Regions from separate parts of the Pseudomonas sp. P106(2024) genome, predicted to be linked through region 3. Evidence: predicted binding sites of a transcription regulator. Region 3 holds the regulator's gene; each other region holds the start of a gene.
What was found. Region 3 encodes FliA, which starts transcription of late flagellar genes. Its sites were predicted from a motif close to CTAAAGTTTNNNNNNNNNNNGCCGNTAA; they were not measured.

Region 1: the regulator FliA is predicted to act here: its motif matches at 3,927-3,954, upstream of AC25M7_RS02240 (methyl-accepting chemotaxis protein).
Region 2: the regulator FliA is predicted to act here: its motif matches at 8,530-8,557, upstream of motA (flagellar motor stator protein MotA).

The regions. Positions count from the first base shown of each region.
Region 1 is NZ_JBLIYU010000001.1:484,882-494,903, reverse strand. Features, by position in the region: gene AC25M7_RS02265 (DUF2388 domain-containing protein) at 1-147, opposite strand, end outside; gene AC25M7_RS02260 (DUF2388 domain-containing protein) at 229-546, opposite strand; gene AC25M7_RS02255 (DUF1127 domain-containing protein) at 844-1,056, opposite strand; gene AC25M7_RS02250 (NorM family multidrug efflux MATE transporter) at 1,399-2,787, opposite strand; gene AC25M7_RS02245 (LysR substrate-binding domain-containing protein) at 2,945-3,874, shown strand; gene AC25M7_RS02240 (methyl-accepting chemotaxis protein) at 4,056-6,035, shown strand; gene hglS (2-oxoadipate dioxygenase/decarboxylase HglS) at 6,157-7,542, opposite strand; gene AC25M7_RS02230 (LysR family transcriptional regulator) at 7,683-8,573, opposite strand; gene amaB (L-piperidine-6-carboxylate dehydrogenase) at 8,710-10,022, shown strand, end outside.
Region 2 is NZ_JBLIYU010000001.1:3,774-13,795, reverse strand. Features, by position in the region: gene parC (DNA topoisomerase IV subunit A) at 1-1,252, shown strand, start outside; gene AC25M7_RS00060 (PqiC family protein) at 1,428-2,138, shown strand; gene AC25M7_RS00055 (histidine kinase) at 2,328-3,779, opposite strand; gene serB (phosphoserine phosphatase SerB) at 3,916-5,130, shown strand; gene asd (archaetidylserine decarboxylase) at 5,229-6,092, opposite strand; gene AC25M7_RS00040 (rhodanese-like domain-containing protein) at 6,102-6,911, opposite strand; gene AC25M7_RS00035 (HDOD domain-containing protein) at 6,956-8,491, opposite strand; gene motA (flagellar motor stator protein MotA) at 8,622-9,473, shown strand; gene motB (flagellar motor protein MotB) at 9,477-10,022, shown strand, end outside.
Region 3 is NZ_JBLIYU010000003.1:288,645-298,666, reverse strand. Features, by position in the region: gene AC25M7_RS07575 (flagellar motor protein) at 1-149, opposite strand, end outside; gene AC25M7_RS07570 (protein-glutamate methylesterase/protein-glutamine glutaminase) at 149-1,273, opposite strand; gene AC25M7_RS07565 (chemotaxis protein CheA) at 1,319-3,535, opposite strand; gene AC25M7_RS07560 (protein phosphatase CheZ) at 3,548-4,336, opposite strand; gene AC25M7_RS07555 (chemotaxis response regulator CheY) at 4,356-4,730, opposite strand; gene fliA (RNA polymerase sigma factor FliA) at 4,834-5,574, opposite strand; gene fleN (flagellar synthesis regulator FleN) at 5,571-6,404, opposite strand; gene flhF (flagellar biosynthesis GTPase FlhF) at 6,519-7,832, opposite strand; gene flhA (flagellar biosynthesis protein FlhA) at 7,844-9,973, opposite strand.

The sequences.
Region 1 (10,022 bases), on a different contig from region 3:
GGCGGCGACCAGCTTGCGGTCGAACGGCGCGGCGGTAACCTGGCTGGTGACGTAGCCGCTGATGACCAGGCTCTGGGTGGTGGTATCCATGGCCTGGGCGCTGCTCATGCAGGCCAGGGCGAACAGTGAAGGCAACAGGTAACGCATGGGCGGTCTGGCGATGATCTCGGGCTGCGAAGGCTACCCCGGATCCACGGGCGGGGCCAGTGAATCCGGGCGGTGCGGGGCTCAGATGGCGAGGATGGCGCGGGCCAGTTGCGCGTCGCTGGCCTGCAGCTCCGGCAGTTGCTGGCGAATATGCGCGAACGCGCTCTCCAGCTTGGCGCCGCGAATGGCGCCGTCGCTGCCAACGAAGCTGGCGGCATCGTCACGGGCGGCCTTGACGATCTTGTCGTCGCGGAACGAGGAGGAGATGTCGGAGGTGGCGTCGGTGGAGGCGGCTACTGCGCCTACCACAGCGTCGGTGGTGACGACGAAGCTGGTGGCATTGGCCGCGCCGGCGAGCGACAGCAGCAAGGCGGCGCCAAACAGGTGATAACGGGACATGGTCGGGGACTCCTGCACAGGGTCTGGATGGTTCTGCTTATCGGACGCTCGCTTGGCTCGTCACGGTACTTTTCTCTGCCAGGCGCGTAAGACAAGCGTAACACGCGCTGGTTCGGCCATTTGGCTCGAGAAAAGATCACAAATAGTAACTGTGCCTGTCGATTTGTAAGTTATAAAAACTGTTATGTTTGGTCGTGCGAATGCTCTAGTCCGGGCCTTGAAACAAAAAACCCGCCGCAGTTTCCTGCAACGGGTTCTTGTGAGTTTGCGGTGCCGGCCTGGGCCGGCGTCCGGCGCTTAGCGCCAGAACGGCTTGCTCAGCTCTTCGTAGCGCTGCGACTCGCTGATGCCGGCGTCAGCCAGCAGGCGGGAGTCCAGGCGCGCCAGCTGGCGGCGGCTGGCCATGCGGCGCTGCCACAGTACCAGGGTGGACAGGACGCGCAGCGGCAGGGCGGCGTTGGAGGCTTGGGCTTTTTCGAAAACCAGGTCGGAACTGAGGGTACGTTCCATGATGTGTCATCCTTCCGCTTGTGGCGGCATTAGGGAGTGATTTAACTGGTGCCCATCTTCCTCTTCTCTCGTCCAGAACAGTAGGTACAGTTCAGGTGTATTGTGAGGGGGCAGTTAACTGTTGGAAGGGACTGTTGCACTTGTTATTGGCAAAACTGTACTGGTGTGCGCTTTTTTGGTGCGGTTTTGTGGAGGTAGTAGGGAAGTGGTGAACAGAAAGTGATGTTTATGGCGGTACAGTAGTACAGTTTTAGACGGTTTTTACTTCAAGGTGTTCGACGGTACAGTTGCAGCGCCAGGTACTTGTCCGCCATCACGTGATCCCCAGCGCCCCCAAACCCCTCAAACCGACACCGCCGCCCCCCGCGCCCGCTCTGCCTTGCCCATCAACCGCTTCATCCGCCACTCAAAGCCGAACGTCAACGCCACCGCCGCGCAGGCCAGGCCCAGCGCCAGCCCCCACCAGATCCCCTGCGCGCCGCCGCCGAGGTTGAAGGCGAACAGCCACGCGCTCGGCGCACCCACCAGCCAGTAGCACACCAGGCCGATCAGGAAAGTGGTCTTGGCGTCCTTCAGGCCACGGATCGAGCCCATGGCGATGGTCTGCACGCCATCGAATAGCTCGAACCATGCCGCCACCATCACCAACTGTACCGCCAGCATGAAGATCGCCGCGAAGGCCGGGTCGTTACGGTCGATGAACAAACCAACCAGGGCGTCCGGCAACAACCAGAACAGTGCGGCGAAGGCGAACATCAGCGAGGCACCGAAGCCGATACCCACGCGCCCGGCGCTGCGAGCCGCCAACAGGTTGCCGGCACCATAGTAGAGGCCGACGCGCATGGTCACCGCATACGAAAGGCCGGTCGGGACCATGAATGCGGTCGAGACGATCTGCAGTGCGATCTGGTGCGCCGCCAGTTCCGTGCTGCCCAGCACGCCCATGCACAGGGCGGCGAAGGCAAACAGGCCCACTTCGACCATATAGGTACCGCCAATCGGCAGGCCCAGCCGCCACAGCTCGCGCAGTGCCGGCAGGGAAGGGCGCGACAGCCCCTTGCGCAGCGGGTAGGCGGCATAGGCCTTGTGCCAGCGAATATAAAGCGCGAGGGCGATGGCCATGCCCAGGGTCACCACGGCGGTGACCAGGCCGATGCCCATCAGCCCGAGCTTGGGCAGGCCGAACATGCCCTCGATCAGCGCATGGTTGAACAGGTAGTTGAACACTGTGCCCACCAGGCTGATGACCATCACCGGGGTTGAGTGTCCCAGGGCGCTGGTGAAGCCGCGCAGGGCCATGAAGGTCATGTAGCCGGGGAGGGCGAGCGGCAGCAGGGTGAGCAGCTGCATCGCCGAGTCGACGTTCTCCGGCTTCTGGCCGAACAGCAGCAGCACTGGCTTGAGGTTCCACATCACCAGCGCCGAGACCAACGCCAAGCCCCAGGCCAGCCACAGGCCGCTCTGGGCCAGGCGGGTGACGCCCTCGGTGTCGTTGGCGCCCTTGCGGATCGCCACCAGCGTGCCGACCGCGGCGATCACACCCAGGCAGAAGATCGACACGAACGAATAGCTCGCCGCGCCCAGGCCGCCACCGGCCAAGGCCTGCGGGCTGATGCGGGCCATCATCAGGGTATCGGTGAGTACCATCAGCATGTGCGCCAACTGCGAGGCGATCAGCGGCCCGGCCAGGCGCAGCAAAGCCTTGAGTTCAGTGGTGGGCGCGATATGCATGGGGGCGGTCCTTCTGGATGAGTCGGGGAAGCGAGCCGTCGATTCTGAGGCCTCGGTCAGCTTTGCACAAAAGGATAAATGCGATCACAGGCATGAGCCTGACTCATGGATGTATGATCCTGTGCATCCGACCTACGCCCCGCCTAACAGGTGCGCCATGACCCGCCAACTGCCTCCGCTCTATGCGCTGCGCGCATTCGAAGCTGCCGCCCGGCTCAGTTCGTTCACCCGTGCCGGTGAAGAACTGTCGATCACCCAGAGCGCGGTCAGCCGGCATATCCGCACCCTTGAGGAGCATTTCGCCTGCCGCCTGTTCATACGCAGCGGGCGAAGCCTGCAACTGACCGAAGCCGCGCGCATGCTGCTGCCCGGTGTGCGCGACGGCTTCGCGTCGCTGGAGCGGGCCTGCGATACCTTGCGCGGCGAGGACGACATCCTGCGCATGAAGGCGCCCTCGACCCTGACCATGCGCTGGCTGCTGGCGCGCCTGAGCCGTTTTCGCCACCTGCAGCCGGGCAACGAGGTGCAGCTGACCAGCGCCTGGATGGATGTCGATCATGTCGACTTCAACCAGGAGCCGTTCGACTGCGCGGTGCTGCTCAGCGATGGCAGCTTTCCGGCAGACTGGGAGGTGCGCCGGCTGTTCTCCGAGTTGCTGATCCCGGTGGGCGCGCCGGAACTGCTCGATGACGCGCCCTGGGACGAACGGCGCCTGGCGGGCATCGAACTGCTGCACCCCACGCCGGACAAGCGTGACTGGCGTGCCTGGCTGGCGCGCATGGGGCTGACCGACAAGGTCTCGCTCAAGGGCGGGCAGGTGTTCGATACCTTGGAACTGGGCATGATCGCCGCGGCACGGGGCTATGGGATCTCCATGGGCGACCTGCTGATGGTGGCCGAGGACGTGGCCCAGCGCCGGCTGAGCCTGCCCTGGCCGACTGCGGTGGCCAGTGGCATGGACTACTACCTGGTGTGGCCGCGGACCCGGCCGGGCGGGGAGCGGCTGCGCAGGTTGAGTGTGTTCCTGCAGGAGGAGGCGGCGGCAATGGACCTGCCGGTTGTGCAGGTACTGTCGGCGCAAGGTTGATAACCATCGCGGGCCACAGCAAGAAAACGTTTGCGAATATCCCGGTCCAGCACTCAAGTATTTCCTACAGACGCCGATCAACTTGCACCAGCGTCCCGGAAGAGGACGCGATTCCCCGTCGATATGCAGCGGGCGGTCAGCGTGATCAGGACGATCCCGGCCTCTTGCCAGGAGCCTTGCCATGTCTCAACCGCGTGCCCGAATCGCCTCGCAGCTCGGGATCGCCCTCGCCATCGTGCTGGCGCTGGTGATCACCGGTAGCACCCTGTTCGCCCTGCGTTCGCTGGACGACGCCAACCTCACCACCCGCCAGGCGCATCTGGCCAGCGAGGCGCGGCTGCTGGCCGACCAGCTCGACACCTTCCACGGCTCGCTCAAGGACAACACCCAGCGCCTGAGCGGCCTGTTCGAGCGCCGATTCGCCTCGGGGCTGGCGCTGCACGCCGGTGAGACGGTCAACGTCGCCGGTGCCGCGACACCGGCGCTGTACCTGGGCGACCACCTGCTGAACAACGATTTCCGCCAGGTCGACGAGTTCCAGCAGATGACCGCCGGGGTCGCGACCCTGTTCGTGCGCAGCGGCGACGACTTCGTGCGTATCAGCACCAGCCTGACCAAGCAGGACGGCAGCCGCGCCATCGGCACCCAGCTCGATCGCCAGCATCCGGCCTACGCCAAGCTGATGGCCGGGCAGACCTACGTCGGCCGCGCCGTGCTGTTCGAGCGCAACTACATGACCCGTTACGTGCCGGTGCGTGACGGCGGTGGCCGGGTGATCGCGGTGCTGTTCGTCGGTTTCGACTACACCGATGCGCAGAACGCCCAGTTCGCCAACCTCAAGCGCTTCCGCATCGGCCAGACCGGCTCGCTGGCGTTGCTGGACGAGCAGGGCAAGTGGCTGGTGCCGCCGGCCGAGGTACGTGACGGCGAGGCGGCGGCCCAGGCGGTCAAGGCGCTGAAACCGGGGGCAGGGCAGTTCTGGGCCGGTGCCGGCGAGCCGGTGTTCAGCGTCACCGAGCCGTTCGCCGAGGGCCCGTGGACCGTGGTGGCAAGCATGCCCGAGGGCGAGATCCGCGACGTGACCTGGAGCGTTGGCCTGCGCCTGGCCATCGGCAGCGTGCTGGCGATGCTGCTGGCCGTGGCCGCCACCCTTTGGTTGCTGCGCCGTAAACTGCGCCCGCTGGGCGACCTGGTGCGCCAGGCCGAAGCCCTCGGCGCCGGCGACCTGAATGCTCGCCTGAGCGTCACCAGCCATGACGAGATCGGCCAGCTGGCCCGCAGCTTCAACCAGATGGGTGAGGCCCTGGCGACCATGGTCGAGCATATCCGTGCTGCCTCCGACCAGGTCAGTGGCCGTGCCCGCTCGTTGTCGGGCCTGTCGTCCGGTGCCTGCGAGGGCATGGACCAGCAGTCCGGCGAGATCACCAGCATGGCCGGCGCGGTGGAGGAGTTCAGCGCCACGTCGATGAACATCGCCGACAACATGGCCGGCACCGAGCGCATGGCCCGCGACAATGCCCAGCAGACCCGCATCGGACGCAGCGCCATGGACGAAGCCTCGGTTTCCCTGCGGCAGATCGCCGAGGCCTTGGGTGGCACCGCCAGAGTGATGGACACCCTGGGAGCCCGTTCGCAGGAGATCGGTGGGATTGTCGGCGTGATCACCTCGATCGCCGAGCAGACCAACCTGCTGGCGCTGAACGCCGCCATTGAGGCGGCGCGGGCCGGCGAGCAGGGCCGTGGATTTGCCGTGGTCGCCGACGAAGTTCGTGGCTTGGCAGCGCGCACCCGCCAGGCCACCGACGAGATCTCGGGCATGATCGCCAGCATCCAGCAGCAGACCGGCCATGCCATCAGCACGTTGGAGCAGGGCAATCAGCTGATGCAGGAAGGCCTGGCACGCAACGACAAGGTGGCCGAAGCCCTGGCGCGCATCGACGAGCAGAGCCGGGTGGCGGGCGAGCAATTCGCCGTGATCAGCACCGCGACCCAGGAGCAGAGCAGCACCGCGACGGTGCTCAGCCGCAACCTGCAGAGCATCGCCCAGGCCAACAGCGAGCAGCGTGATGTGGCCAATGAACTGGCCATGACGGCCCGCGAGCTGGAGGGGCTGGCGGGGCAGTTGCGCCAGGAAGTAGATCGGTTCCGCACTCACCGCTAGTGCACTGGGGCTGCCTTGCAGCCCTTGCGCGACACAGGGCCGCTCCAGGCGAGCGCGTTCCCATGTAGGAGCGGGCTTGTGTCGCGAACGGGCCGCAACGCGGCCCCAGCGGTTTCAAATACTACAGCGTCCCCAGCCCCAACGCCTGCGCACACGCCTGCAACGACCGGCGCTCGCTCTGCGCATACAGCGCCAGCTCATCCTGCACCTGCAACCCCAGCGCCTGCTCGAAGGCCTCGCGGTTGGCGTTGCTGCCATAGTCGGCCTGGCCATCGTCCCCCAGGTTGGACTGGAAGATCCCTGCCGCGCTCACCGGCAGGAAATCCTCGTACACCAGCGCCTCGAAATGCACGTGCCCGGCGTCGATCAGCCCCTGCAGGGTGGTCGGGCGATCCTGTTGCCCGCGCTCGGCCAGGCCTTTCTCGGTGGCGAAGTAGCGAAAGTACGCCAGCCCCTGCTCGCGCATCTGCCCCAGGTCATCCGGAAACTCGGCGAAGTGCTCCGCGAGCAGCGCCCTGTATCGCTCGGCATTGGCCTCCGCCGGTGCGCCGCCCAAAGCTTCACGGGTCGCATCCAGCAGCCGGTCGTACAGCTGGCGCCCCTTGGGCGTCAGCGCCGCGCCGCGCTGTTCGATCTCGCCGAAACGCGCCGTGTGGCTGCCCTGGGCATCACTGAAGGCGACCTTCTCCTGCAGGGCCTTGAAGCTGGTCTGGCGCAGCAGGATCGGCTGGCGCCGGGTGGGCGGTCCCTCGACCACGGCCTTGGGCGGAATACCCTTGGCCGGCATGCCGAGCTGGATCGCGTCGATGTCCAGGGTGCGCGGGGTCAGATGGTTGATATGCGGGCCTTTGAACGCCACCACGTCGGCGATCAGCCGGTGCTGGTCGTGCAACTGCTGGTACTGCTCGGCGCTGACCGTGGCGTCCTGGTGCCAGCGGAAGGTGTGCAGCGCCTCCTGGACGAAGGTCTCGGCATCGCTTGCGTCCAGGCCGCCGTCGCGTTCGCATTGGGCGATCAGCTCGAGCACGCGGGGGGTGAAGATCTGCCGTTGCTCCAGGATGCCCCGGGCCAGTGCGCGCAGTTGCGGGTTGTCGATCAGCTCCAGGCGCAACAGCGAGGTGAACACGCGGAACGGGCTGATGTGCAGCGACTGTTCGTGCACGGCGCGAAATGCGGTGGAGTGCACCGGCACGCCGGCCGAGCTCAGGTCGTAGTAGCCGACCGGCTGCATGCCCATCACCGCGAACAGGCGGGCGATGGTGGCCAGTTCCTCGGCGGTGCCCACGCGGATGGCGCCGTGGCGTTCCTGGTCGAGGCGTTCGATCTCGCCGGTCCAGCGCAGGGCCTCGGCCACCTTGGGCTGTGCGGCCATGACCTGCTGGTTGGTCTCGCTCACCAGCTCAAGCAGCGTGCCGTACAGGGGGACTTCCTGCTTGTACATGAGCGACATGGCGGCAGAGAACTGCGCGCGGATGCTGTCGGGGCTGACGAAATCATGGGCGGGCATCGCAAGCTTCCTGGGTGAGTGGAGGACACTTACATGAAAGCTGGGAATGGAGCTGGCGTACAAGCGAAAAAAAGTGCGGGTTTCATTCCATAATTGATCGACCTTGAGGACCATGGGGCCGCAAAGCGGCCCCGGCAATCTCAAGCCTGCAACTGTTCGCGAACCCACTCCACCAACGCCCGCACCTTCGGCACTTCCGCCGCATGCTCGGCATACGCCAGATAATGCGCGCCACTGCTCTTCATCGCATGGTCCCAGGCCAGCACCAGGCTGCCCTCGGCCAGCTCCCGGGCCACCAGGTACCGCGGCACCAGCGCCACCCCGCACCCCGCCTGCGCCGCGCTCAAGGCCATGTAGAAGGTGTCGAAGCGTGGCCCGTGGTAGCTGTTGTCGGTGTGCAGCCCTTGCTCCAGGAACCACGCGTGCCAAGCCTCCGGGCGCGAGGTGCTCTGCAGCAATACCAGCTCCGCCACCGCGCCCGCGTCAGGCAGCGTGCGGCCTTGCAACAGCTCCGGCGCGCACACCGGCACCACCTCTTCGCCGAACAGCTCGACGCAGGTCGCCCCCGGCCAGGTGCCCTGGCCATAGAAGAACACCACGTCGGCCGACCCCTGCAGCAGGGAGAACGGCTCCATCTCGTTGCGGATATCCAGGTGGATGTTCGGGTGGCGCTTGCCGAAGCCTTTTAGGTGCGGAATCAACCAGCGCACGCCGAAACTCGGTTGAGTGGCTACCTTCAATACTTCGGTCTGCGAGCCATAGCTCAGGACATAGCGGCTGGACATGTCCACCTGGGTAAGGATCTTGTTCACCTCGGCCAGGTACAGGCTGCCGGCGGGGGTTAGCTGCAAGCGTCGACGGATGCGCAGGAACAGGTGGTGACGCAGCATCTCCTCGAGCTGCGCCACCTGCTTGCTCACCGCGCTCTGGGTCAGGTGCAGCTCCTCGGCGGCGCGGGTGAAGCTCAGGTGGCGGGCTGCGGCCTCGAAGCACTGCAGGGCGGTCATGGACGGAACCAGGCGTTTGGACATAAGCGGTCTCGGCGGCTGAAATCATTACCTGGCGGAATGATATGCGGAATAAAGGTCGTTTGTTGCACCTGTGTAATCGGATTAATACTGACCCACATCCTTTTCCACCCCTTCACCCGATGAAAGGAGAAGCACAATGGTTGCTGCACTGCTCGAGCGTCTTGGCGTTGCCGCCGCGGCTCACACCCAGGGCGACTACCCTGTTCACACCCCGATTGACGGCAGCCGCATCGCCTCGGTGAAACTGCTCGGCAAGGCCGACACCATTGCCCGCATCGACCAGGCGCAACAGGCCTTCGAAACCTGGCGCAGCGTGCCGGCCCCACGTCGCGGCGAGCTGGTGCGCCTGTTCGGCGAGGTGCTGCGCGAACACAAGGCCGACCTCGGCGAACTGGTCTCCATCGAAGCCGGCAAGATCACCCAGGAAGGCCTGGGCGAAGTGCAGGAAATGATCGACATCTGCGACTTCGCCGTCGGCCTGTCGCGCCAGCTGTACGGCCTGACCATCGCCTCCGAGCGTCCGGGCCACCACATGCGTGAAACCTGGCACCCGCTGGGCGTGGTCGGGGTGATCAGCGCCTTCAATTTCCCGGTGGCGGTATGGGCGTGGAACACCGCGCTGGCGCTGGTGGCCGGCAACGCCGTGGTGTGGAAGCCATCCGAGAAGACCCCGCTGACCGCCCTGGCCTGCCAGGCACTGTTCGACAAGGCCGTGAAGGCCTTCGGTGATGCGCCGGCTGGCCTGGCGCAATTGGTGATCGGTGGTCGCGAAGCCGGCGAAGCCCTGGTCGACGACCCACGCGTGCCGCTGGTCAGCGCCACCGGCAGTACGCGCATGGGTCGTGAAGTCGGCCCGCGTGTCGCGGCGCGATTCGGCCGCAGCATTCTCGAGCTGGGTGGCAACAACGCCATGATCCTGGCCCCGAGCGCCGATCTGGACCTGGCCGTGCGCGGCATCCTGTTCTCCGCCGTCGGCACCGCCGGCCAGCGCTGCACCACCCTGCGCCGTCTTATCGTTCACCGTTCGATCAAGGACGAAGTGGTCGCCCGCGTCAAAGCCGCCTACGGCAAGGTGCGCATCGGTGACCCGCGCAAGGACAACCTGGTCGGCCCGCTGATCGACAAGCAGTCGTTCGATGCCATGCAGGGCGCGCTGGCCAAGGCCCGCGACGAGGGTGGCCAGGTGTTCGGTGGCGAGCGTCAGCTGGCCGACCAGTACCCGAACGCCTACTACGTGTCGCCGGCCATTGCCGAGATGCCGGCCCAGAGCGACGTGGTCCGCCACGAGACCTTCGCGCCGATCCTCTACGTGTTGGCCTACGACGACTTCGAAGAGGCCCTGCGCCTGAACAACGAGGTGCCGCAAGGCCTGTCGTCGTGCATCTTTACCACCGACATTCGCGAGGCCGAGCGTTTCCAGAGCGCCTCGGGCAGCGATTGTGGCATCGC
Region 2 (10,022 bases), on a different contig from region 3:
CAACATCATCGGCCTCGACGGCCGTCCGCAGCTGAAGAACCTGCGCGCGCTGCTGCTGGAGTGGCTGGAGTACCGGATCGGTACCGTCCGTCGCCGCCTGCAGCACCGCCTGGACAAGGTCGAGAAGCGCCTGCACCTGTTGGAAGGCCTGCTCACCGCGTTCCTCAACCTGGATGAAGTGATCCATATCATCCGTACCGAAGAGCACCCCAAGCAGGCACTGATCGCCCGTTTCGACCTGACCGAAATCCAGGCTGACTACATCCTCGAGACCCGCCTGCGCCAGCTGGCCCGTCTGGAAGAGATGAAGATCCGTGGCGAGCAGGACGAGCTGCTCAAGGAACAGAAGCGCCTGACCACCCTGCTGGGCAGCGATGCCAAGCTGCGCAAGCTGGTGCGCAGCGAGCTGATCGAAGACGCCGAGACCTATGGCGACGACCGTCGCTCGCCGATCGTCGAGCGTGCCGAGGCCAAGGCGCTCTCGGAAAACGAGCTGATGCCGACCGAACCGGTCACCGTGGTGCTGTCGGAGAAGGGCTGGGTGCGTTGCGCCAAGGGCCACGATATCGATGCCACGGGGCTTTCCTACAAGGCCGGTGACGGTTTCAAGGCCGCCGCCGCCGGACGCTCCAACCAATTCGCCGTGCTCATCGACTCCACCGGCCGCAGTTATTCGGTGGCGGCCCACAGCCTGCCATCGGCGCGCGGCCAGGGCGAGCCGCTGACCGGTCGTCTGACTCCACCGCCCGGCGCTACCTTCGAGTGCGTGCTGCTGCCGGAGGACGAGGCCCTGTACGTGGTGGCCTCCGACGCCGGCTACGGCTTCGTGGTCAAGGGTGAGGACCTGCAGGCCAAGAACAAGGCCGGCAAGGGCCTGCTCAGCCTGCCCAACGGCGCCAAGGTGATGACCCCGCGCCCGGTGGCCGACCGCGAGCAAGACTGGCTGGCCGCGGTAACCACCGAAGGCCGTCTGCTGGTATTCAAGGTCGCCGACCTGCCGCAGTTGGGCAAGGGCAAGGGCAACAAGATCATCGGCGTTCCGGGCGACCGAGTAGCCAGTCGTGAAGAATTCGTCACTGACCTGGCAGTGATCAGTGAGGGGTCGACCCTTGTATTGCAAGCTGGCAAGCGTACCCTTTCTCTGAAACCAGATGATCTCGAGCACTACAAGGGTGAGCGTGGTCGCCGCGGTAGCAAATTGCCACGTGGTTTCCAGCGCGTGGATAGCTTGATGGTGGAAACCCCCGCCTGAGTGCATGGGCTGTCTGATGCGGCGCTTTCGGCGCCGCTTCAGGCGGAAATGCTGGAGTCTGGCGGCTAATTCGCGGATGATAGGGCCCGCGTGGCGCCGGCGTGGCCGGGTGCCCGGATGAATCTACATGAGTATCACTGCGGTCAGTCTGGAGACGACCGCCTGGATGGGATGAATGAAATTTCTGCGCCTTCCATTTGCGTTGCTGGTGACCGGCTTGCTGGGCCTGAGCGGATGCAGCATGCATCAGCCGGTCGCCTTGTATCAGCTCGACAGCGGTGAACCCGGCCAGCCGACCCAGGCGGCGGGCATGGCGGTGGTGCTCGGCCCGGTATCGGTGGCCGACTACCTGCAACGTGAGACTTTTCTACAGCGGCAGGTCGATGGCAGTCTGACGGCAGCCACCGATGGCCGTTGGGCCGGCAGCCTTTCGTCGGATATCGACCAGTTGCTGGTGCGCCAGCTGGCCTGGCGCCTGGACAGCCAGCGCGTGGTGCTGGCGCCGGCGAGCGCCGGCTTCACGCCGGACGTGCAGGTGCTGCTGTCCATTACCCGCCTGGACTCGGGCAAGAACCAGCCCGCGATCCTGGACGCCCAGTGGCGTGTGCTGGACCGCCGTGGCCAGGTGCGTGACAACCGCATCGTCCACCTCGAGCAGCCCCATGCGGGCAGCGAGTCTGCGCAGGTCCAGGCTCAGGGGCAATTGTTGCAGAAGCTGGCCGAACAGCTGAGCACCGCCGTTAAACCACTGGCCAACCAGCCGGCCATCGCCGAGGAGACGCCACGCAAGCCGGCGGCGCCGGTGCAGGTGAAGAAAGAGCCTGAGAAACCGAAGATTCCGATGGCCTCGCCGATTCGTACCGATATGGAAGTGTTCCGCTTCTGATATCCGCAGCCACAAAAAAGCCCGCAGCGATGCGGGCTTTTTTGTGTCTTTGGTCGGGAGGCTTTATCAGATCTGCGTGGGAGCGGGCTTGTCCCGCGATAGGGCTTGCCAGGGCAGCAACATTGCCTGCCCCCGACGCTATCGCGGGGCAAGCCCGCTCCCACGCAAGTCCTAGATGAGCGGTGGCGCTCAGGCGCGGCGCTCGTGCATCCGTGCCAGCTGGCGTTCCAGCATCGACGGGTAAGGCTCCATCAGGCGTTCTACACAGCACGCGCCTTCCGGGCTGGCAATCGGCCGAATACGCGCACGCTGGCGCACCAGGGCGTCATCGCTGATGCGGCGCTCCACCAGCAGCAGGTTGCGGCTGTGCTGCGACAGAGCCAGGGCGTCCTGGGCCTGTTCGGTCATTAGCAGGTCGACCTGATCCAGGCCTTGCAGGTCGTCAGCCAGCACCAGGCCCAGTTGCAGCTGCAGGGTGATGCCGCTGTCGGCCACCTCGATCTGCAGGGCGTGGCCCAGGGCGCGCAGCAGCTCGCCGCAGCAGATGGCATTGGTCAGGTAGTCCTCGCCGCTGTCGCGGCTGTGGAACAACAGCAGGGTGCTGCCGTCGTTCAGGGTGTGGACTTCGCCTTCGTACAGCGATGCAGCCTGCTCCAAACAGTCGCGGTAGCGCTCCAGCAGCTCGGTCAGGCGGGTGCGTGGCAGGCGACGCAGTTGCTCCTGGGAGCCCAACTGCACGGCCAGCACGGCACTGAACTGCGGCTCGTCGGACTCGACGATGACAGGCTTGGCCGGAGCGCTTTGCTCATCCATCAGGTCGGCGAAGGCGTCGTCGTCCTCGTCGTGCCCGGCAGTCTGTACCATCGCCTTGGCCCGTGGGGCGACCTTGGCAACTGGCGCGTCGTCGAAATCGTCTTCCTCGTCCTCTTCTTCAGGCTCAGGTGGCGGCGGTGGGGCGAGGCGCGCGTGCAGTTGGCGCGCCAGATCGCCGATTTCGTCCTGGCGGTCGATGCCCGGCGTGTAAGGGTGCGGGTCACGCAACCACACGCGCAACTGCAGCAGCGGCGTCGAGATAAAGCGTCCAAGGCGCAGGCTGAGGGTCAGGGCCAGGGCCAGCAGGATCGCGGCGAGGATACCCATGCTCTGCAAGCTGATCAGCATCGGTTGCTGGAACTGGTTCATGTCCAGGCTGATGCGCAACTGGCCGGCGGTCACGTCCTGGAAGGTGATCTTGGTCTGGTAGACCCCTTCGGTTTCGCCCAGCAGGCTGTTGCGCGGGCGCTGGCCGGCCTCGGCGAGGATGCGGTTGTCCACGCTGTAGATGGCCGCATGGGCCACCAGCGGGTTCTTCACCAGGTTGCCCAGCAGCACGTTGAGGCTGAGGATGTCGTTGGACACCAGCAGCTCGGTGGCCGAGGTGGCGGTCTGGGTGGTCAGGCTCTGGCCGACGGCATCGGCCTGCTCGTGCATGGCCTGCTTGAACTGCAGGCCCATCACGCAGGCATAGATCACCAGGGCCAGGGCCACCAGGAAAATGTTGTGGCTGGCAATGCGCAGGGCCAATGGAATTCGGCGCTGGCTCAGGGCTCGGTAGATCATCAGGAAGAAGTTGTCGGGTTTTACGGGCGTGGGCCGGTTCACAGAGCGCGGCTCTTTATGGCGAGAAAGTTGCTGCGCAGTATAGCGACACGCGTTTTGTCGGCAAAGTATCGTTGGCGCCCGGCGGTCATGGAAAATCGGTAGAATGCGCATTTTTCATCGAGTTGGAGCCCCGGTCTTGCGCGAAATCGTCCTGATCAACATCACTGGTGAAGACCGTCCGGGTCTCACTGCGGCCATCACCGGCGTCCTGCTCCAGGGCGGTGTGAGTATTCTCGACATCGGCCTCGCGGTCATGCACGGCACGCTGTCGTTCGGCATCCTGGTCGACATCCCCGATAACGAAGTGGCCACGGCGCTGCTGCAGAGCGTGCAGTCCAAGGCTCACGAACTGAACTTGCAGGCCCGCTACACCCCCATTTCCGAGGCCGACTACCAGCACTGGGCCGACAGCCAGGGTGAGGCCCGCCACATCGTTACCCTGCTCAGCCGCCGGATCACCCCGCAGCAGTTGCAGCGCGTCAGCGCCATCATCAGCGAGCACGACCTGACCATCGAGCGCATCGAACGGCTGTCCGCCCGCGTGGCGCTGGACGCCCAGATCGACAAGGGCAAGGCCGCGCTGGAAATCTCGGTGCGTGGCGAGCCGAACGACGGCCAGGCCCTGCGTGCGGCGTTCTTCGCGCTGTCCGAAGAGCTGAGCATCGACATCGCCTTCCAGAAAGACGACCTGTTCCGCCGCAACCGCCGTCTGGCGGTGTTCGATATGGACTCGACCTTGATCGAGGCCGAAGTCATCGACGAGCTGGCCAAGGCCGCCGGCGTCGGCGAACAGGTCGCGGCGATCACCGAGCGTGCCATGCGTGGCGAACTGGATTTTCGCGCCAGCTTCAAGGAGCGCATGGCCTTGCTCAAGGGGCTGGACGTGAGCGTGCTCGACCAGATCGGTGCTTCGCTGCGCCTGACCGAGGGTGCCGAGCACCTGTTTGCCGAACTCAAGCGCCTGGGCTACAAGACCGCCATCCTCTCCGGCGGTTTCACCTACTTTGCCAAGCAGGTACAGGCGCGCCTGGGCATCGACTACGTATTCGCCAACGAACTGGAGGTGGTCGACGGCAAGGTGACCGGGGTGGCCGTCGAACCGATCGTCGATGCCCAGCGCAAGGCCGACCTGCTGTTGCAACTGGCCAGTCAGGAGGGCCTGCAGCTCGAGCAGACCATCGCCGTTGGTGATGGGGCCAACGACCTGCCGATGCTGTCCCAGGCCGGCCTGGGCGTGGCCTTCCGCGCCAAGCCGCTGGTGCGCCAGTCGGCCAAGCAGGCCATCTCGACGCTGGGCCTGGATGGCGTGCTGTACCTGCTGGGCGTGCGTGATCGCGAAGCGCGCGGTTGATCTTGAGCCCAAGGAGGGCGAAGCCCTCCCAGCAATCCCAAGGCAAAAAAAGGCCCTGCATGACTTGAATCATGCAGGGCCTTTTGCTTACCGGATAGTCAGGCCTGGGTCGGCTGCGCCAGCAGCTCGCCCATGCGCACCGCGGAGCCGGCACCCAGGCTCTCTGCCCACTTCACCTGCTCCGGCCCAAACAGCACGATGGCGGTGGAGCCCAGCTTGAAGCGGCCCAGTTCTGCGCCCTTTTCCAGGTAGATCGGCGCACGGCTGGCCTCGTCGTAGCGGAAGGTCTTCAGCTCGCGCTTCGGTGGCGTGACCAGGCCGGCCCAGACGGTCTCGATCGAGGCGACGATCATCGCGCCGACCAGCACCACGGCCATCGGCCCACGCTCGGTGTCGAACAGGCAGACCACGCGCTCGTTGCGGGCGAACAGTTCAGGTACGTTTTCCGCGGTGGTCTGGTTGACCGAGAACAGCCGACCCGGCACATAGACCATTTCGCGCAGGGTACCGGCCAGCGGCATGTGCACGCGGTGGTAGTCCTTGGGCGACAGGTAGATGGTGGCGAATTCACCGCCCATGAACGGTGCGGCCAGGGCCGGATCGCCGCCCAGCAGCTCCAGGGCGCTGTAGCCGTGGCCCTTGGCCTGGAAGATGCGGCCGTGCTCGATCGGGCCGAGCTGGCTGACGGCGCCATCGGCTGGGCAGAGGATCGCGCCGGGGGTTTCGTCCAGCGGGCGGGCTCCCGGCTTGAGGGCGCGGGTGAAGAAGGCGTTGAAGTGCTCGTAGGCACTGAGATCTTCGACCAGCGCCTCGGACATGTTCACCTGGTAGCGCTTGGCAAACCAGGCGGTGAAGGCGTTCTTGAACCAGCGTGCGCGGCACTCGGCGACGCAGCCGGCCAGCCGCGACAGCAGGTGGTGCGGCAGCAGGTACTGGCTGATGATGAACAAGCGGGATTTCATTGAGCGTCCTTAAACTTCGACGGGCGTGTCGGGGTGATTGCCCCATTCGCCCCAGGAACCGGCATAGCCCTTCACCCGTGGATAGCCGAGGGCCTTGGCCACGAGGTAGGTGAAGCCGGAGCGGTGGTGGGTCTGGCAGTGGGTAATCACTTCCTTGTCGGGGGTGATGCCCAGGTTTTGCAGAACGTCGGCGATGTCCTTGCGGATGCGCAGGTGGTTGTTCAGGTCCATGCCGGCGGTCCACTCGAAGTTGATCGCGCCGGGAATGTGCCCGCCCTTGGCCGCCAGCACCTTCTCGCCGCTGAATTCCAGTGGCCCGCGTGCGTCCCAGATGACCAGGTCGGCGGCGCCCAGGCGGCTTTGCAGGTATTCGCGGGTAGCGGTGGGTTCGCCATGCAGGTGCAGGCTCACCGGGCCGCCGGCGACTTCGGGCGTTTCGGTGGACAGCTTGTCCGCCGGCCAAGCCTGGATGCCGCCATTGAGGTAGTGGTATCCCTTGTGGCCGATGACGTCGAGCAGCCAGATGAAGCGCCCGGCCCAGCCGCCGCCCTCGTCGTCGTAGACCACATACACTGCATCGTCGCGGTGGCCGAGTTCACCGAACAGTTTCTCCAGGTCGGCACGGGCCGGCAGCAGGCCGGGTGCCGGGGGCTGGCCCAACTGGGTGCGTTTCGGGTCGACGAAGCGGGCTCCGGGGATGTGCCCGCTGCCATAGCGGTTGGCGCTGGTCAGGTCGACCAGGATCAGCCGCGGCGAATCCAGGCGCGGCAGCAGGTCCTCGGCTTCGATCACCAGGGACAGGCCGGAAAAGTCAGTCATCCACGTTCTCCAGGGTGGAAAGAGGGGCGATTGTAGCGCAAGGGTCAGGCATTGCGGGTGGCAAACACGGCCAGGGCGCGCTCCACGCATTGCGCGGTCTTGCCGAACGCCTGCACGCTGACGTCGGCCAACGGCTTGCCGTCCTGGTCGGCCACCGCCAGCATCAGTACCTGGTCGCCCACCGCCAGCGAGCGCAGCAGCAAGTGCTCGCCGCGGAAGAAAGCGCGCAGCGGTGCCGGCAGCAGGGCACTGAACTGGGCATGGTTTTCGGGTGTCAGGCGTAGTTGCCCGGCTTTTGCCATCAACTTTTGCAACAATTTGTTCTGCACGACGGGCAGCGCCATGGCGGCGGCCTCGCGTGGCAGGCCGGCGGTCTGCTGCACGCGCAGGTAATCGGTGGTCTTGTCCAGGCTCAGCAGCATGATGCGTTGCATGCCGCAGGCCAGCAGGGCGTCGCGGGCCTGGGTGGCCAGGTGCACGGCATTGCTGAACGGGCTGGGCTGGGCCAACAGTTCCTGGCACAGCGCGCGCCAGCGGCCAAGATCCTCGGTGCTGGGTGGCGGCGGAGTAAGCATGTCCGGGTGCGGTCTGCGCTGGTGCCAGGGCCAGATCAGCGCCTCGGCCGGGTGGAACAGCGCATCACGGGCGTGATGACGGGCACTGGCCGCGGCTTGTTGGTGAACCTGCTGCTGGACATCGTCCAGGGTGGTCTGCAGGTATAGCGCGGTGAGCAGTTGCCAGCGCAGCAGGTGCGGGTTGTCCCAGCCTACCTGGGCGGCCAGGGCGAGGCCGTTGGCCAGCAGCACGGTGTTGGGTGGCTGGTTGAACCAGCGACGCAGCGCTGGCTCGTCGTCCAGGCGCTGCTGCTGGACCAGCGGGTCCTGTTCGCGGGCGATGTTCAGCACCTGAGCCAGTTGCTCGCGCTCGTCCATCAGCAGGCGATAGCCCTGGGTCACCCACTCGGGCAGGCGCCAATGCTCGGCCATGGCCTGGCATAGTTGCATGAGGCGCACGCCGAACAGTTCCCGTTCGACCTCGGCGGCGTCCTCGCTCTTGTGGATGACCCGCAGTTCCCAGTTATCCAGCAATTTGGGGTAAGCCAGGGCCAGCGGCCACAGCGGCGAGAGGAACAGCAGGCTGCCCCAGTGGATTTCCTGCCACAGCCGCGCCAGCCGGCTGGCGAACAGGCCGTTGGCCTGTTGGGTGGCGTGTTGGCTGATCAACAGGAACTGGCGCAGCACCGGCGGGATCTCGTCGGCCGGTATCGACGGCAGCCGCGCCAGCAACTGGCTGGTGCGGGCCAGCCCCAGCCGATTGAGGGCGATTTCCAGGCTTTCGGCAGGCTCCGCCAGGCTGGCGTTGGCCGGGTGATTGGCCTCGCGCAGCACGCAGAGCACCAACGCGGGGCTGTCCTGCATCAGTTCGGCGATGTCGCGCAGGGAGCGGCGGCTGTCGTTGATGGCCTGTAGAACGCGGTCGTGGCTGTCTTTCGGCACGGGTACTCGAATCCCGTCGAGCAGCTTTACCCAGGCCTCTAGACTCGACGGAACCTGACTTGGCACCTTGGTTTCAATTGGCATATTGACATCAGTCCGAACTGGCTTTTCGCAATGAGTGGCTATAGTCTGGCGCAGTTCTGCCGATAAGTAGAAGAAGAGTTTTCAAGCTTCCGTTCCCTACCCTGACCACGACAGCAAGTGCTTCCAACTTATGGCTAAAATTATCGGCATCATCGTCGTATTCGCGAGCGTGCTCGGCGGCTACGTGCTTTCCCACGGCAAGATCGCGGCACTGATCCAGCCGTTCGAAGTGCTGATCATCGGCGGCGCGGCCTTTGGTGCGTTCCTCCAGGCCAACCCTGGTTACATGACCATGCATGTAATCAAGAAGTCGCTGAAGATGTTCGGCACCCGCTTCACCCACACCTTCTACCTCGAAGTGCTGGGCCTGGTGTACGAGATCCTCAACAAGAGCCGTCGTGAAGGCATGATGGCCATCGAGGGGGACATCGAGGACGCCGCGGCCAGCCCGATCTTTGCCAAGTACCCGGCCGTGCTGGGCGATGAGCGCATGACCGCGTTCATCTGCGACTACCTGCGGATCATGTCCACAGGCAACATGGCGCCCCATGAGCTCGAAGGCCTGTTCGACATGGAGCTGCTGAGCATGAAGGAAGAGCTGGAGCACCCGTCCCACGCGGTGACCGGCATCGCCGACGGCATGCCCGGCTTCGGTATCGTCGCGGCGGTACTGGGTATCGTGGTGACCATGGCCTCGTTGGGCGATGGCGACCAGAAGTCCATCGGCCTGCACGTGGGCGCGGCGCTGGTCGGTACCTTCTTCGGTATTCTCGCTGCCTACGGCTTCTTCGGCCCGCTGGCCAACGCCCTGCGCCACGATGCGAAAGAGGAACTGAACGTCTACGAGGCGATCAAGGCCTCGCTGGTGGCCTCGGCCTCCGGCATGCCGCCGTCGCTGGCGGTCGAGTTCGGTCGCAAGGTGCTGTACCCGGCGCACCGCCCGAGCTTCGCCGAGCTGGAACAAGCGGTACGCGGTCGCTAAGCCATGGAGAACAATCAGCCCATCATCGTCAAGCGCGTCAAGCGCTTTGGCGACGGCCATCACGGCGGCGCCTGGAAAATCGCCTTCGCCGACTTCGCCACGGCGATGATGGCGTTCTTCCTGGTGCTCTGGCTGCTGTCGACGGCCACGCCCGAGCAGAAGATCGCCATCGCCGGCTACTTCAAGGATCCGATCGGCTTCTCCGAGAGCGGCACGCCCTACATCATCGACCTGGGCGGTTCGCCGCAACTGGCGCCGGAAAAGACCATCAACCCGGAAGTGAAGTCCGAACCGACGCCCGACACCAGCCTGCAGCTGGACAAGGACAAGGTCGAGACCATGGCCGAGCAGGTCGAGCGCGAGCGCCTCGAGCTCTTGCTGCAGGAGTTGCAGAACAAGGTCGAGGAAAACCCGCAACTGCAGAAGTTCAAGGACCAGATCCTGTTCGAGATCACCCAGGACGGTCTGCGCATCCAGATCATGGATGCCGAGAACCGGCCAATGTTCGACCTGGGGAGTGCACGACTGCAGCCCTATTTCGAAGATATT
Region 3 (10,022 bases):
TGCAACAACGCCGCCGCCAGGGTACCGCCCAGCACGATCAATGCCGCCGGGCCGTTGATCAGCGCACCGACGTGGCCGCCCTCGAGGAAATTGCCGCCAACGATAGCGACAAAAGCGAGGATCAGGCCGATTAGGCTCAACACATCCATCAGATGCACGCCTCGACCAGGTGCTTGCCGATCTCGTCCAGGCTGTACACGGCATCGGCCAGGTTGGCCTTGACGATGGCCATGGGCATGCCGTAGATCACGCAACTGGCCTCATCCTGCGCCCACACGGTGCTGCCACCCTGCTTGAGCAGGCGTGCGCCTTCGCGACCGTCGGCGCCCATGCCGGTGAGCACCACAGAGAGCACCTTGTCGCCATAGGACTTGGCGGCGGAGCCGAAGGTGATGTCGACACAAGGCTTGTAGTTCAGGCGCTCGTCGCCCGGCAGGATCTTCACCGTGCCACGGCCGTCGACCATCATCTGCTTGCCACCCGGAGCCAGCAACGCCAGGCCCGGACGTAACACGTCACCGTCCTCGGCTTCCTTGACGCTGATCTTGCACAGCTTGTCCAGGCGCTCGGCGAAGGCCTTGGTGAAGGCCGCCGGCATGTGCTGGATCAGAACGATCGGCGCCGGGAATCCGGCGGGCAGTTGGGTCAATACCCGCTGCAGCGCCACCGGGCCACCGGTGGAGGTGCCGATGGCGACCAGCTTGTAGGGCTTGCGCTTGGGCGCCGGCGAATGCGCGGCGGCCGGTGCCGCGGCGCGGGCCGGAGCCGCCGTGCGCGCGGGCGTGGTACTGGCGAAGCTGCTGGCCGGCGCATGACTATTGGCCGGAACCGGCGCGGCGGCGGGCGCCGGGCTGGAATAGGCGCTGAAACGGCGGTTGCTGCGCGAGATGGTATGGACCTTCTCGCACAGCAGCTGCTTGACCTTTTCCGGGTTGCGCGAGATGTCCTCGAAGTTCTTCGGCAGGTAGTCGACCGCACCGGCGTCCAGGGCGTCGAGGGTGACGCGGGCGCCTTCGTGGGTCAGCGAGGAGAACATCAACACCGGCGTCGGGCAGCGCTGCATGATGTGCCGCACCGCAGTGATACCGTCCATCATGGGCATTTCATAGTCCATGGTGATGACATCGGGCTTGAGCGCCAGCGCCTGGTCGATCGCTTCCTTGCCGTTGGTCGCGGTGCCCACGACCTGGATCGTCGGGTCCGCCGAGAGAATTTCCGAGACACGGCGGCGGAAGAAACCGGAATCATCCACCACCAGGACCTTGACTGCCATAAACACTCCATTAGGCGGCGCACCCGCCAGGGCGCGCCACCGAAATCAAATACGCCGGGCGGCGTAACGCTTGAGCATGCTCGGAACGTCGAGGATCAGCGCGATCCGGCCGTCACCGGTGATGGTCGCGCCGGACATGCCCGGGGTGCCCTGCAGCATCTTGCCCAGCGGCTTGATCACCACCTCTTCCTGGCCAACCAACTGGTCGACCACGAAGCCGATGCGCTGGGTACCGACCGACAGGATCACCACATGACCTTCGTGCTGCTCCTCGTGCTCGTGGTCCTGGACCAGCCAGCGCTTGAGGTAGAACAGCGGCAGCGCCTTGTCGCGCACGATCACCACTTCCTGGCCGTCGACCACGTTGGTGCGCGACAGGTCGAGGTGGAAGATCTCGTTGACGTTGACCAGCGGGAAGGCGAACGCCTGGTTGCCGAGCATTACCATCAGGGTCGGCATGATCGCCAGGGTCAGCGGCACCTTGATGACGATCTTCGAGCCCTGGCCTTTGGCCGAGAAGATGTTGATCGAGCCGTTGAGCTGGGAAATCTTGGTCTTCACCACGTCCATGCCGACGCCGCGGCCGGACACGTCGGAGATCTCGGTCTTGGTCGAGAAGCCCGGGGCGAAGATCAGGTTGTAGCAGTCCGACTCGCTCAGGCGATCGGCCGCGTCCTTGTCCATCAGGCCCTTTTCCACGGCCTTGGCGCGCAGGATGCTCGGGTCCATGCCCTTGCCGTCGTCGGAGATCGACAGCAGGATGTGGTCACCCTCCTGCTCGGCGGACAGCACCACCCGGCCCATGCGCGACTTGCCGGAGGCCTCGCGCTCGTCAGGCATCTCGACGCCGTGGTCAACGGCGTTGCGCACCAAGTGCACCAACGGGTCGGCCAGGGCTTCCACCAGGTTCTTGTCGAGGTCGGTCTCTTCACCGACCAGCTCCAGGTTGATCTCTTTCTTGAGCTGGCGGGCCAGGTCGCGAACCAGGCGCGGGAAGCGGCCGAAGACTTTCTTGATCGGCTGCATCCGGGTCTTCATGACCGCGGTCTGCAGGTCGGCGGTGACCACGTCGAGATTGGACACGGCCTTGGACATGGCCTCGTCGCCGCTGTTGAGCCCCAGGCGCACCAGGCGGTTACGCACCAGCACCAGTTCGCCGACCATGTTCATGATCTCGTCCAGACGCGCGGTATCAACCCGCACGGTGGTTTCCGCTTCGCTGGCGCCATGCTTCTCGGCGGCCGGCGCAGGAGCGCGAGCCGGGGCGGCAGGCTTGGCGGCCGCAGCCGGTGCCGCGGCGGGCGCAGGAGCCGGCTTAGCAACGGGCTTGACCTCGGCCTTGGCCGCGACAGGCGCGGCGACGGCGGCAGGCGCCTCGGCGGTGACCGCGTCACTGGAGAACTTGCCCTTGCCGTGCAACTGGTCGAGCAGGGCCTCGAATTCGTGTTCGCTGATGCTCTCGTCGCCCGCGGCGGGTGCCGCGCTGGCCACTGGCGCGGCGGCGCCTGGCAGTGCGTCGACGGCAAAAGTACCTTTGCCGTGCAACTGGTCGAGCAGCGACTCGAACTCATCGTCGGTGATCTCGTCGCTGGCCGGAGTGGCTGGCGCAGGCGCGCTGACGGCGGCATCGGCCGAGAACTGGCCCTTGCCGTGCAGCTGGTCGAGCAGCGACTCGAACTCGGCATCGGTGATCTCGTCACCGCCGCCGCTGATTTCTTCACCCTGCAGTTGCTCATGAACCTGAGCTTCAGCCTTGACCGCATCGAGCGAGTCGAGCAGTTGCTCGAACTCGGTATCGGTGATGTCGGGCTCGGCAGCCGGGGCTTCGACCACGGGCGCCGCCTCGACCACCGGGGCCGGGGCTTCGGCGCCACCGGGCTCGGCCAAGCGCGACAGCGCCGCCAGCAGCTCCGGCGTGGCCGGCGTGACATCGGTACGTTCGCGCACCTGGCCGAACATGCTGTTGACCGTGTCGAGGGCCTCGAGCACCACGTCCATCAGTTCCGCGTCAACCCGGCGCTCACCTTTGCGCAGGATGTCGAACACGTTCTCGGCAATGTGGCAGCACTCCACCAACTCATTGAGCTGAAGGAAGCCGGCGCCCCCTTTTACAGTGTGGAAACCGCGGAAAATCGCATTGAGCAGATCCGCGTCATCGGGCCGGCTTTCCAGCTCGACCAATTGCTCGGACAGTTGCTCGAGGATTTCGCCGGCTTCTACCAGGAAATCCTGGAGGATTTCTTCATCGGCGCCGAAGCTCATTAAACGTGCTCCTTAAAAACCCAGGCTGGACAACAGATCGTCGACATCGTCCTGGCTGGACACGACGTCTTCACGCTTATCGGCATGAATCTGCGGACCTTCACCCCGAGTCGGATGTTTTTCTTGATCTTTTTCAGCGCGCAGCTGCTGGTGGTCATGTTCGATCCCGGCAAAGCGGTCGACCTGGCTTGCCATCAGCACGAGCTTGAGCAGATTGCTTTCGACTTCGGTGACCAGCGCGGTCACCCGTTTGATCACCTGGCCGGTGAGATCCTGATAATCCTGGGCCAGGACGATATCGTTGAGATGGCCGGCGACCTTCTGATTACCTTCGGCGCTGTGCGTCAGAAAACTGTCCACACGCTTGACCAACTCACGGAATTCCGGCGCTGCCACCTCCCGGCGCATGAACCGCTGCCAATCGGCGGACAGGCTCTGGGCCTCGGCGGCGAGGTCATTGAGCACCGGGGTGCAGGCCTCTGCCAGGTCCATGGTGCGGTTGGCCGCACCTTCGGTGAGGCGAACCACGTAGGAGAGGCGTTCAGTGGCGTCGGTAATCTGCGACACTTCCTCGGCCTGCGGCATGGACGGGTCGATGTGGAAGTTGACGATTGCACTGTGCAGTTCGCGAGTAAGCTTGCCGACTTCCTGATACAGCCCGCGATCGCGGGTCTGGTTCAGTTGGTGGATCAGCTGTACCGCATCACCGAACCGGCCGCGCTCGAGGCTCTCGACCAGTTCCTGGGCATGCTTCTTAAGGGTTGATTCGAACTCACCCAAAGAGTTGTTGGTTGACTCCATTGCGCCCCCCAGACGTGACTCAGCCGTTGACGCGTTCGAAGATCTTTTCGATCTTTTCTTTCAGCGCCACGGCGGTGAAAGGCTTGACCACGTAGCCGTTGACGCCGGCCTGGGCAGCTTCGATGATCTGCTCGCGCTTGGCTTCTGCGGTGACCATCAGTACCGGCAGGTGCTTGAGGCGCTCGTCCGCGCGAACAGCACGCAGCAGGTCGATACCGGTCATGCCCGGCATGTTCCAGTCGGTTACCAGGAAGTCGAAGTGTTCGCTGGTGAGCATCGGCAGTGCCGTGTTGCCGTCATCAGCCTCCTTGACGTTGGTGAAACCCAGGTCACGCAACAGGTTCTTGATGATCCGCCGCATCGTCGAAAAGTCGTCAACGATGAGGATTTTCATGTCTTTGTTCAATTAGACCTCCAAGCAGTCTTAAACGCGCTCGGCGCCGAGCGCGCACTCAATCAATTCGGCACCACAAAAAAACGACTGCATCAAACCTGGTTCAACGCGCCCGCCATTCCCCCAGGCGGCTGCGCAGACGCGCCGCGCACTGGCTGTGCAACTGGCTGACACGCGATTCGCTGACCCCCAGGACCTCACCGATTTCCTTGAGGTTCAGCTCTTCGTCGTAGTACAGCGCCAGGACCAGGCGCTCGCGCTCCGGCAGGTTGGCAATCGCATCGGCCAGGGCGGCCTGGAAGCGCTCGTCCTCCAGGTCCCGCGATGGCTCCAGCTGGCCGCTGGCCCCGTCCTCGTGCAGCCCCTCGTGTTCGCCGTCCTGCAGCAGGTCGTCGAAACTGAACAGGCGACTGCCCAAGGTGTCGTTCAGAATCCCGTAGTAATCATCGAGACTCAATTGGAGTTCGGCAGCAACCTCGTGATCTTTAGCGTCGCGCCCTGTCTTTGCTTCAACACAGCGAATCGCGTCGCTGACCATACGCGTGTTGCGGTGCACCGAGCGCGGTGCCCAGTCGCCCTTGCGCACTTCGTCGAGCATGGCGCCGCGGATGCGGATGCCGGCGTAGGTTTCGAAGCTGGCGCCCTTGCTGGCGTCATACTTGTTGGCCACTTCCAGCAGGCCGATCATCCCAGCCTGGATCAGGTCCTCGACCTGGACGTTGGCCGGCAAACGCGCCAGCAGGTGGTAGGCGATGCGCTTGACCAGCGGCGCGTAGCGCTCGATCAGCTCGTACTGAGCGTCCTTGGCGGCCTTGCTGTACATCTTGAAACCGCTCGCGTTCATAGCACCGGCCCTGCACTGGTGGGCTGCACCAGGCGCTCGACGAAGAATTCCAGGTGTCCGCGCGGGTTGGCAGGCAGCGGCCAGCTGTCGACCTTCTGCGCAATGGCCTTGAAAGCCAGCGCGCACTTGGACCGCGGGAAGGCCTCGTATACAGCCCGCTGCTTCTGCACGGCCTTGCGCACACATTCGTCGTACGGCACGGCACCGACGTATTGTAGGGCGACGTCAAGGAAACGATCCGTGACCTTGGTCAACTTGGCGAACAGGTTGCGCCCCTCCTGCGGGCTCTGGGCCATGTTGGCCAGCACGCGGAAGCGATTCATCCCGTAGTCGCGGTTGAGCAGCTTGATCAGGGCGTAGGCGTCGGTGATCGAGGTAGGCTCGTCGCACACCACCAGCAGCACCTCCTGGGCGGCGCGGACGAAGCTGACTACCGAGTCACCAATACCCGCAGCGGTGTCGATCACCAGCACGTCGAGGTTGTCGCCGATCTCGCTGAAGGCCTGGATCAGGCCGGCATGTTGGGCTGGCGCCAGGTGCACCATGCTCTGGGTGCCGGAAGCCGCCGGGACGATGCGCACACCGCCAGGCCCCTGCAGCAGCACATCGCGCAGCTCGCAGCGACCCTCGATGACATCGGCCAGGGTACGCTTGGGCGTGAGCCCCAGCAGAACGTCGACATTGGCCAGGCCCAGGTCGGCGTCCAGCAACATGACCCGGCGGCCGAGCTCGGCTAACGCCAGAGACAGGTTCACTGAAACGTTAGTCTTGCCGACGCCACCTTTGCCACCGGTCACGGCGATCACCTGTACGGGATGCATGCTACCCATGTCTGTTCTTTACCTTGTCTCGCTTGGACCCAGGCCACATGAGGGGCTGAACGTTCAAGGCCACGGTACGGCCGGGCAACCCCATGATGTAGGTACTTTGCACAGTATTCACCCTCAACCCGCACGCTTGCCAGGGTTGTGGTAGAGATCAGCGAACATGTCGGCCATGGCCTCGTCGCTGGGCTCGTCCTGCAACTGCACACTGACCGCGCGACTCACCAGCTGGTGCTTGCGCGGCAGTTGCAGGTCGTCAGGAATGCGCGGCCCATCGGTCAGATAGGCCACCGGTAGTTCATGACTGATGGCTAGGCTCAGCACTTCGCCGAGGCATGCCGTTTCATCGAGTTTGGTCAGGATGCAACCGGCCAGACCGCAGCGTTTGTAGCTGTGGTAGGCGGCGGTGAGCACCTGCTTCTGGCTGGTGGTCGCCAGCACCAGGTAATTCTTGGCGGCGATACCGCGCCCGGCCAGGGTCTCGAGCTGCATGCGCAGCGCCGGGTCGCTGGCCTGCAGGCCGGCGGTGTCGATCAGCACCACGCGCTTGCGCAGCAGCGGCTCCAGCGCCTGGGCCAGCGACTCGCCCGGATCGACATAAGTGACCGGCACATTGAGGATACGCCCGAGGGTCTTGAGCTGCTCCTGGGCACCGATGCGGAAGCTGTCCATGCTCACCAGCGCCAGGTTGTTCGCGCCGTACTTGAGTACATAGCGCGCGGCCAGCTTGGCCAGGGTGGTGGTCTTGCCCATGCCGGCCGGGCCGACCATGGCGATGACACCGCCCTCCTCGATCGGTTCGATCTCAGGTATGTCGATCATCCGCGCCAGGTGCGCCAGGACCATGCGCCAGGCATGACGCGGCTCTTCGATCTCGGCAGTGAGGTCGAGCAGCTCGCGCGCCAAGCCGCCTGACAGACCCAAGCGCTGCAGGCGGCGCCAGAGGTTGGCCTGCTGTGGCTTGCTGCCCTGCAACTGACTCCAGGCGAGCGAACCGAGCTGGACTTCCAGCAGCTCGCGCAGACCGGTCAGTTCGAAGCGCATGGCGTCGAACAGGCGCGGATCAACCGGGGCCGGCGCTGCGGCGGCGATCGGTGCAGGCTCATCCACATGCGCTTCGATCAACGGCTCGGACGCGGTCAGCGACTGGCCGGCGAACAGCTGACGGTTGCCGCCCTCGACGGCATCGCCGCGCCCGGTCAGTTCGGCCTGGGCGGTGACGATGCGCGACTGGGTCTTGCGTAGCTCGTCCTCGAGCTCCGCATTGGGCACGCGTGGGGCCAGGGCGGACAGTTTGTAGTCCAGCGCAGCCGTCAGTTCGACACCGCCAGCGATGCGCCGGTTGCCGATGATGGCGGCGTCGGAGCCGAGCTCATCCCGGACCAGCTTCATGGCCTGACGCATATCGGCGGCGAAAAAACGCTTAACTTGCATAACCCACTACCTCAGCCGTTCGGGCCCACGGTGGCAACGATGGTGACTTGCTTGTTGTCAGGTATTTCCTGATACGCCAAAACATGCAAATTCGGTACTGCCAGGCGACCGAAGCGCGACAGCATGGCGCGGATCGGGCCGGCAACCAGGAGGATAGCCGGCTGACCCTGCATTTCCTGACGCTGGGCCGCCTCGATCAACGAGCGCTGAAGCTTTTCGGCCATGCTCGGCTCAAGAAGAACACCATCTTCCTGACCCTGCCCGGCCCTTTGCAGACTATTGAGCAAGATCTGTTCCAACCTTGGCTCCAAAGTGATCACAGGCAGCTCGGACTCAACGCCAACAATGCTTTGCACGATGGCGCGGGACAATCCGACCCGCACCAACGCCACCAGCGCGGCGGTATCTTGACTCTTTGTCGGATTGTTGGCGATGGCTTCGGCAATGCTGCGGATGTCACGCACCGGCACCTGTTCGGCGAGCAACGCCTGCAAGACCTTGAGCAGGCCCGACAAGGAAATGACACCCGGCACCACCTCCTCGGCCAGTTTCGGCGAGACCTTGGCCAGCACCTGCAGCAGCTGCACCACCTCCTCGTGCCCGATCAGCTCGTGGCAGTGCTTCTGCAGGATCTGGTTGAGGTGGGTGGCGACCACGGTGCTGGCGTCGACCACGGTATAGCCCAGCGACTGCGCCTGGGCGCGCTGGCCGACATCGATCCACACCGCCTCCAGGCCGAACGCCGGATCGCGCGAGGCGATGCCGTTGAGGGTACCGAATACTTGGCCGGGGTTGATTGCCAGCTCCCGGTCCGGGTAGATCTCGGCTTCGGCCAGGATCACGCCCATCAGGGTCAGACGATAGGCGCTGGGTTGCAGGTCAAGGTTGTCGCGAATGTGCACGGTGGGCATGAGGAAACCCAGGTCCTGGGACAGTTTCTTGCGCACGCCCTTGATCCGCGCCAGCAGTTGGCCGCCCTGGTTGCGGTCCACCAGCGGGATCAAGCGATAGCCGACCTCCAGGCCGATCATGTCGATGGGGGTGACGTCGTCCCAACCCAGCTCCTTGGTTTCCATGGCGCGCTGCGGCGATGGCAGCAGGTCCTGCTGGCGCTGGGCCTCCTGTTGGGCGACGGCTTTGGCCTTCTGTTGTTTCTTCCATACCAGGTAAGCGCCGCCACCGGCCAGTGCGCCGAGGCTGAGGAAGGCGACATGCGGCATGCCTGGGACCAGGCCCATGATGATCATCAGCGCGGCCGACACACCCAAGGCCTTCGGCGAGTCGAACATTTGCCGGTTGATCAGCTTGCCCATGTCCTCGGAGCCCGAGGCACGGGTGACCATGATCGCGGCCGCGGTGGACAGCAGCAGCGATGGCAATTGCGCCACCAAACCGTCACCGATGGTCAGCAGGGCATAGACCTTGCCGGCATCGGCAAAGGTCATGTTGTGCTGCAGCATACCGATGAGCATGCCGCCGATGAGGTTGATGAAGAGGATCAGCAGGCCGGCAATGGCGTCACCGCGGACGAACTTGCTGGCACCGTCCATGGAGCCGTAGAACTCGGCCTCCTGGGCGACCTCGGCGCGACGGGACTTGGCCTGGGCCTGGTCGATCAGGCCAGCGTTGAGGTCGGCGTCGATGGCCATCTGCTTGCCCGGCATGGCGTCGAGGGTGAAGCGCGCGCTCACCTCGGAGATGCGCCCGGCGCCCTTGGTCACCACGACGAAGTTGATGATCATGAGGATGGCGAACACCACCGCACCGACGACGTAATTGCCGCCAATCACCACTTCACCGAAGGCCTGGATCACCTTGCCCGCGGCGCCGTGACCTTCCTGGCCGTGGAGCATGACCACTCGGGTGGAAGCAACGTTCAGCGCCAGGCGCAGCAGCGTGGCCACCAGCAGGATGGTAGGGAACGCGGCGAAATCCAGAGGACGCAGGGCGTAGACGCAGACCAGCAAGACCACGATCGACAGGGCGATGTTGAAGGTGAAGAACACGTCGAGCAGGAACGGCGGGATCGGCAACATCATCATTGCCAGCATCACCAGCAGGAGCAGCGGCACGCCGAGGTTGCCCCGACCGAGACCGGCCAGGTTGTTACGGGCGCTGCTGATTAACTGAGTGCGATCCACCGCGATTCCTCTTCAAGCAAAACTTTGACGCCTGTGTGGCGGCTGGCGC